Regions from separate parts of the Paenibacillus sp. J22R3 genome, predicted to be linked through region 1. Evidence: riboswitches for the same ligand, from Rfam matches in the RefSeq annotation. Region 1 holds a riboswitch; the other holds the start of a gene.
The links. A riboswitch is a leader RNA that binds a small molecule or an ion and turns the genes downstream of it on or off. The one in region 1 is predicted to bind S-adenosylmethionine.
Positions count from the first base shown of each region.

Region 1 (7,844 bases):
CGTTTGTTGGGACCAATGATTGGCTGCTTGCATCTATATTGGTTGTCATCGGTACGATCGGCTTTGCCGCATCCAATACGTTCTATGATGGATTAATTACGGAGGTTTCGACACCGGAGACACTCAATGCCGTGAGTAATAAAGGGTATGCGATGGGCTACTTAGGCGGCGGCTTGCTGCTGCTAGTCAATTTAATCATGATTGAGAAATGGTCGTTAGTGGGCTTTCCTAATAAAACAGTGGCAACGCAAACCGTCTTTGTTACGGTCGGGATCTGGTGGATCTTGTTCTCGCTTCCGATTATGCGCAATGTGAAGGAGACCGCCAGAGGGACCTCTGCAGGTTTCGGTGATCGGATTCAGCGCGGGATGAAACGGATCACCAATACGATGAAGACGCTGAAGCATTACCCGGAGCTGCTTAAGTATATGGCATCCTTCTGGTTCTTCAATGATGGGATTAGTACGGTGATCGTCATGGCGACGATTTATGGCAGCGGCATCGGAATTGAAACATCGGATTTGATAGCTGCACTTCTGATTACGCAGTTTGTCGGCTATCCGTGTACGCTGCTCTTCATCCGATTCGCCTCGCGTATCGGGATGAAGTACTCGCTTTATTGCTCGCTGCTTGTATATGTGCTGATTGTTATGCTTGGATACTTCATGACGAGCGCGCTTCATTTCTATGCGCTGGCTGTTATGGTCGGTTTCGTGCAAGGAGGGAGCCAAGCTACGGCAAGGTCGCTGTACGCCACTTTGGTGCCGCCAACGCGAACGGCCGAATTCTTCGGCTTCTTAAGCTTATCGAGCAAATTCGCCGCTGTAGCCGGACCAGCTGTATTCTCCGTTGTCGGCACGATAACAGGGTCCAGCCGGCTGGGCATACTTGCGCTCCTGGCGTTCTTCATCATTGGTATCATCCTGCTGTATTTTGTGGATTTTGCCAAAGGCCGCAAAGAAGCGTTGGCAGGAGAGGGGCTTGTGTAACTCGTAGCTGCCTGGTTGCCAATTCATCACAGCTATCATACGGGGCATCACTTGAATGCACTTCAAGCGATGCCTTTTTATATGTCGGAATTCCTATTGAACGAGAATGGAAAAGAAGGTATAATCATTCGAAAAGCGAACTGACGTTCGATCAGCGCTTCTACATGGTCAGTCAGAAGGAGGAGGCAGGTATGAAAGGGACGACACACTTGGCGATTGGCGTCGCGATCGGGGTGGTTGCTGCTGCCACGCATCCCATTACGCTAACCAATGCAGCGGCATTTATCATCGTTGCGGCATTTTCCGCCTTGAGCGCGGATCTGGACGGTACGAACATGCTGAGCAGCAAGCTTAGCAAGCCGGCAAGGATAATCCGCGCACTCATGCTGTGGGGCGGAGTCGCAGCAGGAGCAGCAGCGGGGTATTTATATTGGTTTGAAGATTTATTGTATCCGTATCTCACGATTGCCGCAGCAGCCGTGTTTCTTCTGGGTCTCATCTCTCGCAACGGTATGATTCGGGATGCGCTTGTGAGTATAATCGGCTTAGGGCTTCTGTATGCTGGTTATGCGATCGGTCATCATTGGCTGATGGGGCTTGGCCTGTATGTTGCATGGGTACCTTGGTTGAATCACCGAGGGTTAACGCATACCGTTTGGGCAGTTGCTGCATGGGGAGCAATCGGATGGGGGCTTGAGCAACAGCTGGAGATCGAAGGGATTGCCTACACTGCAATAAGCGGTTATCTATCCCATCTTATTGCGGATACACTGACGCCAAGCGGCGTCAAATGGTTGTACCCGCTGACTAAGAAGACCTTTAAGCTGCCATTCGGTTAAACATAACAAAAGCTCTCCTGAGGCCGCGAACGTCCCGGGAGAGCTTTATTAATTCGCCGATCATAGCCATTCTTTCTTGCGGAAAATGAAGAACATTCCGAAACCGAGCATGAGCATGAAAGTGAGCAGCAAGTAGGAGCCGCCGTGCAGATGAAGCCCGGGTATAAAGTCGAAATTCATTCCGTAAATTCCGGTGATGAAGGTGAGTGGCATGAAGATCGTGGTCAGTGCGGTAAAGACACGCATGATTTCATTCGCGCGGTTCGCAAGCGAAGACTGGTAAGCCTCTCGTAAGTTGCCCATCAGATCGCGGTAGGTCTCGAAGGTCTCGGCGATCTTAACGGCATTCTCATAGATATCGCTGAAGTACTTCTGCAATTGATCGTCGATCAGCTTCAGGTCTTTCTTATTAAGCGTTGCGATAAGCTCCTTCTGCGGTCCAAGTACTTTCTTGAGCCAGAGAATCTCGCTTCGAAGTCCGATGATTTCATTCAGATGCGATTTCTTGGTGTGGACCAGAATATCTTCTTCCAAGCTCTCGATCCGCGCTTCAATCCGATCGCCGACGAGGAAGTAATTATCAACGACGATATCGACCAAATGATAGAGGAAACGGTCGGGTCTGCTGACTTGCTCTTCGAGCAGGATCGGTTTCAACGCGCGAAGCTCGTTAATTTTCTGTTTCGTAACGGTAATAATATAATGGCGGCCCAGAAAAATGTTCAAGGCACGTAGGAAAATTTCTTCATCATCAAATCGGATGCTGTTAATTACAATAAAATAATGGCCTTCATGAATTTCAATCTTAGGCCTTTGCTCTTCTTCGCTCAGACAGTCTTCCACTGCCAGCTCATGCAGCGCGAATATCGGCTGGAGCACGGCGAGGTCATCTACGTCGGCATCAATCCAGTAGAAGCCTTCGGCAGGCGGCACGACGGCTGCTTGAATGTCATCAACCGGTGTGAAAACACCTTGATTCACGTGACGGATTTTCATCCGCGTTCCTCCTCTCGTTGTTGCAGTAATTCCCGGATGCCGGCTAAGAGGAGGAGAACAGAATCGCGCAACATCAAGCAAGCCATATTGCGCGCGGTGCCGCCCTGCTTGCTCTAGTCCATCTATCTAGAAGCGGCGCGTTTGCGAATACGGCTCGATGACGCGAGCCTTCCTGCTATCTTCCGTATAAACCGGTTATCAGTGCGGTTGCCCGCAGGCCTCGGGTCGCCTTCCATAGTCGTAAACACCCCTTTTGTGGTCAATTATTCACTAGTTAAAGCGTAATTCTTGTCTAGTATACTCCGACAATGTCTTTCCATTCAAGAAGAAAGTAGCGTCTATGGTTCTGTAACAGCATATGCAGGGAAAAGCCCATGGTTACGCGTTTTTTGACGATGGTAGAGGTGGGCTCCTTGACGGGAATAAAGGAATGATTTAAAGTAGGAGCTAAGGTATTTCCGTTAATTAAATAAGCAAGCTTTCTTATCAAGAGCAGGCGGAGGGACTAGCCCGATGAAGCCCGGCAACCGGCGTGTAAACGTACGGTGCTAATTCTTGCGGAAACGTATGTTTCTGAGAGATGAGAGGCGCATGAACGATACATTTGTGCCCCTCTCTAATGAGAGGGGCTATTTTCATTGCGCTCCTCAGTCACAATCCAAGCAGACAAGGAGAGATTATCATGCCGATTAAAGTACCAGACCAATTGCCTGCGAAAGATGTTCTGACTGATGAGAATATCTTTCTAATGGATGAGAGCGTAGCCTATCATCAAGATATCCGTCCGCTGCGGATCGCGATTCTCAACCTAATGCCAACTAAAGAAACGACCGAAACACAGCTGCTTCGCTTAATTGGGAACACGCCGCTGCAGGTGGAAGTCGTGCTGCTTCATCCGAGGACCCACACGTCGAAGAATACGTCGTCCGAGCATTTGGAGTCGTTTTATAAAACGTTCGAAGATATCAAGCATGAATACTATGATGGCTTGGTTATTACCGGCGCACCTGTAGAGACGCTTCCATTCGAAGAGGTCAACTATTGGGAAGAGCTGAAGGATATTATGGATTGGTCGGCTCGACGAGTAACGTCAACCTTCCATATTTGTTGGGGCGCACAGGCGGGATTGTATCACCACTACGGGATTCCCAAATACGAGTTGACGGACAAAGTGTTCGGCGTTTTCCCGCATACGGTGGAGAAGCGCAATGTTCCTCTTGTACGCGGCTTTGACGAACTGTTCCTGGTTCCGCAATCGCGTCATACGGAAGTACGCCGCGATGATATCGACAATGTTCCGGATCTGGATATCCTGTCTGAATCGCCGGATGCCGGCGTATATCTGGTCGCTTCCAAAGATGGCAGACAAGTATTCGTAACCGGCCATTCGGAGTATGATCCGTTGTCACTCAAAGCGGAATACGATCGTGATGTGGCCAAAGGAATGGATATTGCTTTGCCGAAGAATTACTATCCAAACAATGATCCGTCGAAGCTTCCGTTGTCGAGCTGGAGAGCGCATGCCAATCTGCTGTTCTCGAACTGGTTGAATTACTACGTTTATCAGCAAACCCCTTATGACTTAGGTGCAGGCATTTAGATATGAAGTTCATTATTCGACGAGAGGGAGTCACTTCAGATGAAAATAGAAAGCCGCTTAGCGCAAATTGGATCCATTAAAGAGCCTGTTACCGGAGCTGTCAGCTTCCCGGTCTACCAGGCAACAGCTTTCCGCCACCCGAAGCTTGGCGAAAGCACCGGCTTTGACTATGCCCGCACGAAGAGTCCGACTCGCAGCGTGCTGGAAGAAGCGGCTGCTGAGCTGGAGTCCGGTGATGCCGGATTTGCTTGCAGCAGCGGCATGGCTGCGCTGACCACTGTCTTCTCGCTGTTTGGCCAAGGCGATCATTTGCTCGTTTCCTTGGATCTATACGGCGGTACATACCGCTTGCTGGAGCGGATTATGACTCGCTTCGGCGTATCGGCTTCTTACGTGGACACGAATGACATTGATGCGATGAACCAGCTGATTACACCAGCTACGAAGGCGATCTTGATCGAGACACCGACGAATCCGCTGATGATGATTACGGATGTGGAACGGGTTTGTTCATGGGCAAAGTCCAAAGGACTGTTGTCCATTGTCGATAATACGCTGCTCACTCCGTTCTTCCAACGCCCGATCGAGCTTGGTGCTGACATTATCGTGCACAGTGCAACGAAGTACCTTGGCGGCCACAATGACGTGCTGGCAGGTCTTATCGTCACGAAGGGCAAGGAATTGTCCGCTGAAATAGGCTTCCTGCACAACTCACTCGGCGCTGTTCTTGGACCACAGGATTCGTGGCTGCTGATGCGCGGCATGAAGACGCTGGCGCTGCGGATGGAACGCCATCAAGCAAATGCGACGGCGATCGCAAACTGGCTGCTGACGCATGAAGTGATTGAGGATGTATACTATCCGGCACTTCCTCATCATCCGGGACATGAGGTGCAGAACCGTCAGTCCTCCGGCAACACAGGTATTTTCTCGTTCCGCTTGAAGAAAGCCGCTTATATAGAGCCGATCCTTCGTCATATTAAGCTGATTGCTTTCGCAGAGAGCCTCGGCGGCGTGGAATCGCTGATGACGTATCCGGCCGTTCAAACGCACGCGGATATTCCGCTGGAAATTCGTCAGCGGATCGGTGTCGATGACCGTCTGCTTCGTTTCTCAGTCGGCATTGAGCATGTGAATGATTTGATCGCGGATTTGGCGCAAGCCTTTGAAGCAGCAAAACGCGAGCTTGGGGAGGCATAAACCATCATGGCAGAGCAGAATCCGGACAAGGGCAAGAACAACAACGAGAAGCAATTTGCAACGAAATTGATTCATTTCGGGGCTGAGATCGACGAACATACCGGCGCTTCAAGCGTACCGATCTATCAAGCATCTACCTTCCATCATCACGATATCTTCAATCCGCCGACGTACGATTACAGCCGTTCCGGCAATCCGACACGTCAGGCTTTGGAGGATTACATTACGCTGCTTGAAGGCGGCGTTCGCGGGTTTGCTTTTGCATCCGGCATGGCAGCGATCTCGACCGCGTTCCTGCTGTTCTCGACGGGTGATCACATCATCGTAACCGAGGACGTTTATGGCGGTACCTACCGCCTGTTGACAACGGTGCTGAACCGTCTTGGCATTGAGTCCACCTTCGTGGACATGACTGACTTCGAGGCTGTGAAAGCAGCGCTTCAGCCGAATACGAAGGCGGTCTTCATGGAGACGCCTTCTAACCCAACGCTGAAAATTACCGATATCGGTGAGATCGCGACATGGGCGAAGGAGCATGAGCTGATTACGCTGCTGGACAATACATTTATGACACCGTACCATCAGCGCCCGATCGAGCTTGGGGTTGATATCGTGCTGCACAGCGCTACGAAGTTTCTGGGCGGCCACAGTGACGTGCTTGCAGGTCTTGCCGTTGTGGCAACCGAGAGCCTCGGCCGCAGGCTGAAGCAGCTGCAGAACGGTCTTGGCACCGTTCTGGGGGCACAAGAATCATGGCTGCTGATCCGCGGCATGAAGACGCTGCAAGCGCGTATGGAGCATAGCGAACGCGGTGCTCGCAAGCTGGCAGAATGGCTCGAGGGCAATCCGGAAGTTACACGCGTGTACTATCCGGGTCTTGCGAACCATCCGCGCCGCGAAGTTCATGAGAAACAATCGAAGGGTTACGGCGCAGTCGTATCCTTCGACGTAGGTGACGGCGAGCGCGCGAAAGCCGTTCTTAGCCGCGTGAAGCTTCCGCTCGTAGCGGTAAGTCTTGGCGCTGTTGAAAGTATTTTGTCTTATCCGGCTATGATGTCGCATGCGGCGATGCCGCGCGAGGTACGTCATGAACGCGGAATTACGGATGGTTTGCTTCGTTATTCGGTCGGTCTAGAGGATATTGATGACCTGATTGCGGATCTGGATCAAGCGCTTAAAGGCTAAATAATGCGATACGCGGCAGTCCCGGCGGACTAGCCGCGTTTTTCGCCGTTTTGGCTGGCTTTTTCGGCCGATGTCGGTGCATGACGCTGGTTGGCGTTTGTGGTAGTATTAGTTGAAACGTAGCAAGTGACGGATATGTTGATAGAGAAGGAGGTCTCCGACGTGCAACAGGTAGATCGCATTTTAGATAAAGCACTGCAAGGAGAACGGATTGGACTTGAGGAGTGCGTGACACTTTTTGAATCCGATGAAATTGAGAAAATGGGCCATGTGGCCAATCAGATTATGCTGCGGCACCACCCTGATCCGGTAACGACCTTTGTTGTCGGACGGAATATTAACTATACGAATGTATGCGATGTGTACTGCCGATTCTGCGCGTTTTATCGGGCACCCGGCTCGAAGGAAGGTTACGTGCTTTCGGATGAAGTCATCCTGCAGAAGATCAAAGAAACGATGGATGTCGGTGGAACCGAGATTCTGATGCAAGGCGGCGTGAATCCAGAGCTTCCGTTCTCGTATTACTTGGACTTATTGCGTAAGATTAAACAGCATTACCCAGGCATTACGATGCATTCCTTCTCCCCGGCGGAGATTCATAAGATGGTATTGCTCTCAGGCGGACAATCGCTTGAAGAGGTGCTGCGCGAGCTGAATCGTGCAGGACTGGACTCCCTTCCGGGCGGCGGCGGAGAGATTCTCGATGACCGGACAAGACGTAAGATCAGCCGGTTGAAGGGCTCCTGGACGGACTGGATGGACGTTATGAAGACCGCTCATCGCATCGGCATGAACACGACAGCTACGATGGTTATCGGGTTCGGCGAAGAGATGGAAGAGCGTGCGCTTCATTTACTTCGTGTCCGTGATGCACAGGATGAGTGTTTGGCGAACGGCTATGATTCCAAAGGTTTCCTGGCGTTTATTCCGTGGACATTCCAACCGGAGAACACGAATATGAAGCGGGAGAAAGCGACGCCTGAAGAGTATTTGAAAACATTAGCGATCAGCCGGATTACGCTCGACAATATCGAT
Region 1 covers NZ_JBWDNS010000003.1:197,793-205,636, reverse strand. The annotation lists gene AC0YN4_RS15695 (MFS transporter) at 1-989, shown strand, start outside; gene AC0YN4_RS15690 (metal-dependent hydrolase) at 1,181-1,828, shown strand; gene corA (magnesium/cobalt transporter CorA) at 1,889-2,824, opposite strand; SAM riboswitch class I at 3,305-3,411, shown strand; gene metA (homoserine O-acetyltransferase MetA) at 3,507-4,424, shown strand; gene AC0YN4_RS15675 (PLP-dependent transferase) at 4,464-5,624, shown strand; gene AC0YN4_RS15670 (aminotransferase class I/II-fold pyridoxal phosphate-dependent enzyme) at 5,631-6,809, shown strand; gene mqnC (cyclic dehypoxanthinyl futalosine synthase) at 6,972-7,844, shown strand, end outside.

Region 2 (7,844 bases), on a different contig from region 1:
GGGAACTTCAGGTACCATCGTGGATGTTGTATATGCCGAAGAGTTGTGGAATGGCAAAGCCTATCTAAACGTCAATAATAACCGTTCCATGGATCGGTTTATTCTGCAGGAAGGCCGGCAACAAGTTGAGGTTCGCTTTGGCTGGAAGGCAGGCCGGTATATGCAATTGAGGATAAGGCATGCGGATGACCGCTCTATTATCCTGCACCGCGTCGGATTGCGGACTCGCAGATATCCGGTCGAACGTCCGGCTGCTTTCCGATGCAGCGATGAACGGCTGCAGCAGATATGGGACATTTCCGAGCATACGATTCGGATCTGCATGCAGGATGCTTTCGTCGATTCTCCAAGCCGCGAACAGCAGCAGTGGATGGGGGACGGGCGTTGGCAGGGCATTTATCAGACCTATTATTCCGGGGATGGAAGATTGCATCGCAAGCTGCTGGAGCAGATCGGCCAGTCGCAGGATTGGCAGGGGATGACCGCGCAGCGTTATCCGGACGGCCATCATAATTATCCGCCCATTCCATCCTTCTGTCTTCATTGGGTCAGCTCGTTTGGTGAGTACGTGTCCGCTTATGAAGATGATGGCCTGCTGGCCCAGTGGTGGCCTAACATCGTCCAGGCTCTCCGCTGGTTTTCCGGCTTCGAGAATGAAGAGGGTCTGCTCGAGAATGTACCGTACTGGGCTTATATCGACGCCGGCGAAGCCCCTCTTGGCCGATGGCCGGACGTAGAACGCGGAGGCATCGTATCGGCACTTAACCTTCTTTATTTAGAAGCCATTCAGCTTATGGTAAACTACGCGGCACTTCTCGGAGATCATGAGGCGCTTGCGTATTACAGCGAAACTGCCGGCCGACTGGCAGCAAGCATCCGGAATAAACTGTGGGTTCCTGAATGGAATGCCTACATGGAATGTCTGGTTGACGGACAACCAAGCAGCCAGTTCAGCGAATCAGCCAACGCATTGGCCATACTTGTACTGCATGAGGCCGGGGAAGAACGAAGCGAAGCGATTTACCGTAGTGTATTCGCGCCGGATGCTGAAGGAAAGGCCATTAAAGCGAGTCCTTTTTTTATGATGGTTGTCTACCGAGCTATGCTGAAGATGAAACGGGAAGATCGAATGCTGGAGCTTGTAAGGGAGAGATACGGCAGCATGTTGGATGCCGGCGCGACTTCGGTCTGGGAATGGTGGGATCTATTCTATCGGGATGAACACTCCGCAGAGATCTCTTTTAGTTCCGCTTGCCATGCATGGGGCAGTATGCCGGTCATGTTGTTCCTTCATTCTATCGTTGGTATACAGCCTCTGGAAGCCCATAACCGGTCGCTTCGGATTCAGCCCCGTTTATTAGGCGAACTGAATTGGGCAGAAGGGTCCATTCCCACCTTAGGAGGTCCTTTGCAAGTACGAATAGAACGCCAACCGGAAATGCCGGAGGTCGCGCGTATAAATTTATCCGTACCGGAAGGAGTGACGGCTCTCTGCGGGGATTCATCGTATGGTCCCGGTGATCACGTCGTGCTGAATTGGCCGTTATACTAGCAACTAATGACATCGGGTTGCGTACACAACGTCAAGAAGTTCGACAACACCGGTGAAGATCTGGAAGACCTCATCTCGATCGGTACGATCGGGCTTATTAAAGCGATTGAAAGCTTCCAGACAGGAAAAGGGACGAAGCTCGCGACATTTGCGGCTCGTTGTATCGAGAATGAAATTTTGATGCATTTGCGGTCATTGAAGAAGACGCGTAAGGATGTGTCCCTCCACGATCCGATCGGAACGGATAAGGAAGGCAACGAAATCACCTTGATCGATATCCTCGGCACGGAAGCCGATGATGTTGCGGAGAAAGTGCAACTCAAAATCGAGAAGAGCAAGATTTATAAAAATTTAGATATATTGGATGACCGCGAGAAGGAAGTCGTCGTCGGCCGATTCGGCCTGATCGCAGGCGGCGAGGAACGGACGCAGCGGGAAATTGCGAAGGAGCTCGGCATCTCGCGTTCGTATGTGTCGCGCATCGAGAAGCGGGCGCTGATGAAGCTGTATCATGAGTTTTATAAGGCGAAGAAGTAATAAGGGATACAAGCACAAAAGATAAGGCGTTAATGCCAATATAAACAGCCACCGCTGAATGACTTATTCGGCGGTGGCTGTTTTGTTGTCGGGGAATCGCTGACAGGAAGTGCGGAAAAGTCAGTCAACGGATTACAGTAGTCGGGGCAGATGAAACGATTTTATAATGAACCTGACTCGGTGGTATGACATGCCGCCTTTTCTTTGTTTTCTTAGGACTGAATAATAGCTTAGGCAACATTTGTCGAATTAGCTTCGTTGAATAAATGAAAGTGCGATTAGTTGAATCACCTTTACATTGAACTACGGAGTTGATCCTATGTCATTAAAAACCAGATACATGGTGCTCACATCCCTGCTGCTGGGATTGACTGTTATTTGCTGTGTATTGATCATCCAAACCTATCATGCTCGCATGCCGCTGGTCGGACGATTGTTCTATGGAGCGGGGAGTGCCGCTGGTAACCGTGATTTAAGGCCGGGCCAGAATGAACCTCATGGCGAGTATTATAAGGATCGCGTGATTGTACTCATGTATCACGAAGTCATGAAGAATCCGCACAACGATGCCGGAGCGCTATCGATAAGCAAGTTTGAGCGCCAGCTTGAATTAATGAAGGCCAACAATTTTCACTGGATAACGATGGATCAGTACCGCGGATTTATTTTGCGGGGAGACCCGGTTCCGGATAATGCGGTACTGCTCACGTTCGACGACGGTTATGAATCCTTCTATCAGGATGTCTATCCGGTTCTGAGCAAGTATGAGGCACCGGCGACCAACTTTCTAATCGTCAACACGATTGGCAACCCTCGTCACGTCGGGGTTTCCAAGCTGAATTGGGACCAGGTAAAGGAGATGAGCCGGACCGGCATTTCATTTTACAGTCACTCGTTTGATTCTCATCGCTATGTGCCCACGGATGCGAAGGGCAAGCATCGGATTGCTGCGTTGACCGGACCTATTTACTTGAAAGATAAGGGCAGAAGGGAGACGAAGGAGGAATATAAGGAGCGGATAAAAGCCGATTTAGAGCAAGCGAATACCATATTGGAGCAGAAGCTTGGCACCTCGAACCATGTGCTCGCTTTCCCGTACGGAGCGTTCTCCAAGCCATTGCTCGATATTTGCGCGCAGCTGGGCATTGATGTGACGCTGACTGTAAAAGATGGTCTCGACAGCCCCCGCCAGAGCAACGGTTTCCGTCTTAACGCCGGAGGCGCGCAGAATGATCCCGATCTGCAGGTGGCGCTGATGAAGCAAGCGGAGCAGCGGCTTGGCCATGCCCGCTTCGACCGCGCGCCGGAGCGTAAACGCGAGGCGTTATGGACATTGGCCGCGATGATGATCGTCGCCGCGTTGTTGGCGGAATCGGCGTTCAAGCTGCGGCAGGAGAAGAGGCGCATGAGCAATGGTTGGTGAGATGGACCGTACGGGAGCGAGTATGAGGTGGTGGCAAACATGGAAACCCGGTGTCGTGGATGAGGACGCGGTGGGAGATGCGAGCGGATGGAGGAGCTGGGCAAGCACCAGAGACATGATTTGCCCAATGCTGCATGCCGTAATAAGCATGTTCGAAATTCTAACGAATCGTACGGGCCTTATTTGGCCGGAATTCTGGGCTTTGAAATTCTAACGAACCACGGCGGCCTTATTTCAGGAAAAATCGCTCAAAACGACCCATTCGCAGCCAGATAAGACCGCTACGGTTCGTTAGATTTATTTTGCTGGTGTTATCGTCAAAATAAGACCTGTACGGTTCGTTAGAGCGTTCTGTATGCCTGGTGCCGCTGCTACTCGTCTAGAACGAAACATACGCTTGCGTATTGCGAAGCAGGTACGAACGATCCCAAAGATACCGTTTATCCTCATTCTGCAATACAGCCGGTTCAGGATTCCCGTTCAGCTTCAATAGCGCTGATGCAACGAGCTCGGACCTTACGGGTCCCCAAGAATCCGTCTTGCTCTGAACGTAGCTGAAGCTCTCGAGCAACGTCTGCTCCTTCATCCGCTGAAGCGGGGAAGCCCACATGACCAAGTCACAATTGAGACTCTTGCGTGGGAGGGCAAACTCCGCCAGCCCGACTGCTCCCGTTGTCGTGGTAATCGCAACTAAACCACAGAAATAATCGCGGCCATGGCCGGGCTGCAGCTTCTCTGCAAGCTCGCTTTCGAATTGAAAACATTCAATACGGCTAATTTTGCACTGCTGCATAAACTCGAGCGAATAGCCAATGACCGAATTTCTCAAATTGAGCAAAGCAATCAGCTGGGGCAGCGTATCCCGTTGATACTCGGCCGATTCATCTATCGTCGTATGGTCAGGAATCGTGTTTAGCATCATGATCCTCCTTCGCAGATTGGTTTGCGTTCGAGCCAATGCTTCGAATGCAGCATTCTGCGTTACATAAGTGTTGTAGTTTATAGAAAACAAAAATGACCTCCTCTGGAATCAGAGAAGGTCATAGGAATGTAATGTCATTGATCCTCGCTCTTATCTCCCAGATTCGCTTAATTAAGCGTTCCGCAAGAATTAGCACCGTGCATCCCATTGATTATGACGATAAGCATTCGCCAGTTACAAAGGTTTGTCGGTTGCCGGGTATCATCGGGCTTGTCCCTCCACCTACTCTTGATAAGAAAAAACATATTAAATTTTTACCATTATGCTACATAAACAGGCTTGATGTCAAGGGATACTTCATTTGGCGGCGTCTCCATTTAAGGTATAATAAGTTAATAGACTCGTCATGAAGGAAGGGGCTCAGCAGCTATGAAATATCGTTATCTCGGAAGAAGCGGGCTGGAAGTATCCGTATTAGGATTGGGAACCAATGCATTCGGGAAACGTGCCGATCAGAATACATCGATACGGATTATCCATCACGCCATGGATAAGGGCATTAATTTTATAGATACGGCTAATATTTATGCAGGCACAGAATCGGAACGAATCATAGGGTTGGCATTAGAGGGGAAACGGGACCAAGCCGTGCTGGCTACGAAGGCGGGGTTAGTGAGTGGCGCAGGTCCGAATGCTAGAGGATCCTCTCGCCGCCACCTCATGCAAGAGCTGGAGAATAGCTTGAAACGTCTCCGAACCGACTACGTCGACCTGTATCAAATTCACACCTTCGATCCGAACACGCCGCTCGAAGAAACGTTAAGTGCGCTCGAAGATATGGTTCGTTCAGGGAAGGTTCGCTATATCGGCGCTTCCAACTATGCAGCATGGGAGCTGATGAAGGCGTTCGGGATTAGCGATTCTAAAGGAACTGCGCGGTTTGTTTCCACTCAGACCAGCTACTCCCTTGCAGATCGGACACCTGAGCAAGAGCTTGTCCCGGTGTGCTTGGATCAAGGCGTAGGCATCATTCCGTATTTCCCACTGGCGGGCGGTATTCTGACCGGCAAATATGGCTTAACGGCTGAAGAAGCACCGACAAGCTCCAGAGTGATTACGGACCCGAGCTTTATTCGCTTCTTAGACGAACGCCGAGTTACGTTGGGGCAACAGGTAAGCAGCCTCGCGGCTGACAGCGGACATAGTGCGAGTGCAATGTCGCTGGCTTGGCTTATGGATAAGCCCGCAATCTCGACTGTCATTGTCGGTGCGACACGAGTCGAGCAGCTCGAAGATAATTTGAACAGCGTAGAAATGAATCTCGGCTCGGAATTGACGGATACGCTGAATGAATGGAGTGACGCATTCCGTTTCGGCAAACCGTTCGCGCTCTACCGATTACCTTAAGGAAAAGGACAGTCTCCAATCATCCGACGGATCTGGCGATACAGAGGCTGTCCTTCTTTGTCAATCTGCTATATCGTCCGCGACAGCTTCCTGAACTGCATGGCAGACATCCCTTCCCAGCGTCTGAAAATACGGCTGAAATAGTGGAAATCCTCATAGCCGACCGCCCCTGAAATCCACTCGATCGTCTGATCCGTTTCCCGCAGAAGCCGTTTGGCTTCCTGATGGCGCACCGTCTGCACGAATTTATTGGGACCGACACCCATCATCGCTTTAAACTGCCGGCTCATATAATCTTCGTGGACGAGCAGAAACTTCGCCATATCCGTGCTCGACCAGCGACGGCTGCAGTCGTTGCGAATCTCTTGTACCAGCTCGAGCAGACGCTTCTCATATTTCGGATGCGGCGTGCCTCGTCCTTCGTTCTGCTGACGGAGCAGCAATCCGATCAGTTGGATCATCAGCCCTTTGCACACACTGTCGTAATCCTGCTGCCGATCATTCCATTCTTGAATGACATTTTCAAACAGGGAGATGATTCTCGGCGACACGTTCGTCAGCAGTGATTCGGTTATGATCGGTCGATCTGCCCCCAAATAAGGCATGTCGCTGAATGCATCCGGGTCCGGATTGTACTCATCGGCGATGATGGTATGACTATTAGCCGCGCCATCGAAAAAGTCAAAATGGATGCCGAGCAGCTCCGCATGCGGCGCTGTCAGCACTTCAATTCGATGATGCTGCCAAGGTGCCAAGATGAGCAGACTGCCAGCACGAGCCTCTATGAGCTCACCTTCGATCGTAGCCCTGATCTCACCATGCTTCACATAAATGAGCTGAAAATCATAGATTCGACGGCTCCACCTGAAATCCGGAGTACGGCAATGCTGCCGCGCCCAATGAATAACAGGAGAAATGTCCCGCAAAGTGGTTTGCCTAATTCGAGGAAATAGAACGTTGTCCAATTGTTCAGCACCGCCTTGTACGCCGAGTTCGGAAAAGTCCAAAAAACGATCACCTTTATGTAAAGCCTTCCAGATACTGAAATGGTAACATGTAAGCGCATTCCTTAACAAGGATGAAAGGACCAGGTGATCTCCAGATGAATAGCAGCCATAGTCAATTATTTCAATTAACAGGTAAAGTTGCTTTACTTACAGGCGGGACCGGCGGACTTGGTATTGTGATGGCACAAACCTTGGCACAAGCAGGGGCAGCAGTCGTCATTACAAGTCGTTCGGAGGAGAAAGCAGCTGCGATTGCCAAGCAACTATCTATCGATACAGGCAGTGAAATCACAGGAATGGCAGCAGAGCTAACGGATGCCGACCAGGTAGAGCGGCTGGTGCAAGCCGTTAAGGAGCGCTTCGGACGCATCGATATTCTAATTAACAATGCCGGAGTCAACGTTCGCAAGCCGATCGAAAGCTACGACGAAACAAGCTGGGATCTGGTGATGGGCACCAATTTGAAAGCTCCGTACCTGTGCATCCGCGCCGTTACACCGCTCATGAAAGAGCAGCAATCCGGTCGCATTATTAACGTAGCCTCGATGCTGGGGATGGTTGGACTGCCGGAGAGAAGTGCCTACTGCGCGAGTAAGGGCGGCGTCATTCAGTTAACCAAGGTGCTGGCACTAGAGCTTGCCCCCTTCAACATTACCGTGAACGCGCTATGTCCCGGACCGATCGCGACCGAGCTCAACACGGTTGTGATGAACAATCCCGAGGCAAATCGTTTCTTTGTAGATCAAATTGCGCTGGGTCGGTGGGGGAGACCGGACGAAATTGCGGGTCCGACTTTATTCCTCGCCTCAGATGCATCCAGCTTCATGACAGGCTCTACGTTAACGGTCGACGGCGGTTGGACGGCCAAATAACCGGGCTTCATCTCCTAGCTGAATAGCTGGATACGAAAGGGTGATCGGGATGCGTTTTGGCTTATCTGTATTTGGCACGACTTATGCAATGGGATTGCACCCACGTGCAGGAAGGCCGAAGATT
Region 2 covers NZ_JBWDNS010000009.1:125,942-133,785, reverse strand. The annotation lists gene AC0YN4_RS28700 (family 78 glycoside hydrolase catalytic domain) at 1-1,552, shown strand, start outside; gene sigK (RNA polymerase sporulation sigma factor SigK) at 1,559-2,089, shown strand; gene AC0YN4_RS28690 (polysaccharide deacetylase family protein) at 2,430-3,512, shown strand; gene AC0YN4_RS28685 (hypothetical protein) at 3,502-3,726, shown strand; gene AC0YN4_RS28680 (hypothetical protein) at 3,892-4,524, opposite strand; SAM riboswitch class I at 4,582-4,732, opposite strand; gene AC0YN4_RS28675 (aldo/keto reductase) at 4,864-5,841, shown strand; gene AC0YN4_RS28670 (helix-turn-helix transcriptional regulator) at 5,910-6,848, opposite strand; gene AC0YN4_RS28665 (SDR family NAD(P)-dependent oxidoreductase) at 6,944-7,720, shown strand; gene AC0YN4_RS28660 (sugar phosphate isomerase/epimerase family protein) at 7,770-7,844, shown strand, end outside.
Region 2: it holds a riboswitch for S-adenosylmethionine, as region 1 does, so the genes downstream of both, AC0YN4_RS28680 (hypothetical protein) here and metA (homoserine O-acetyltransferase MetA) in region 1, are expected to answer to the same signal.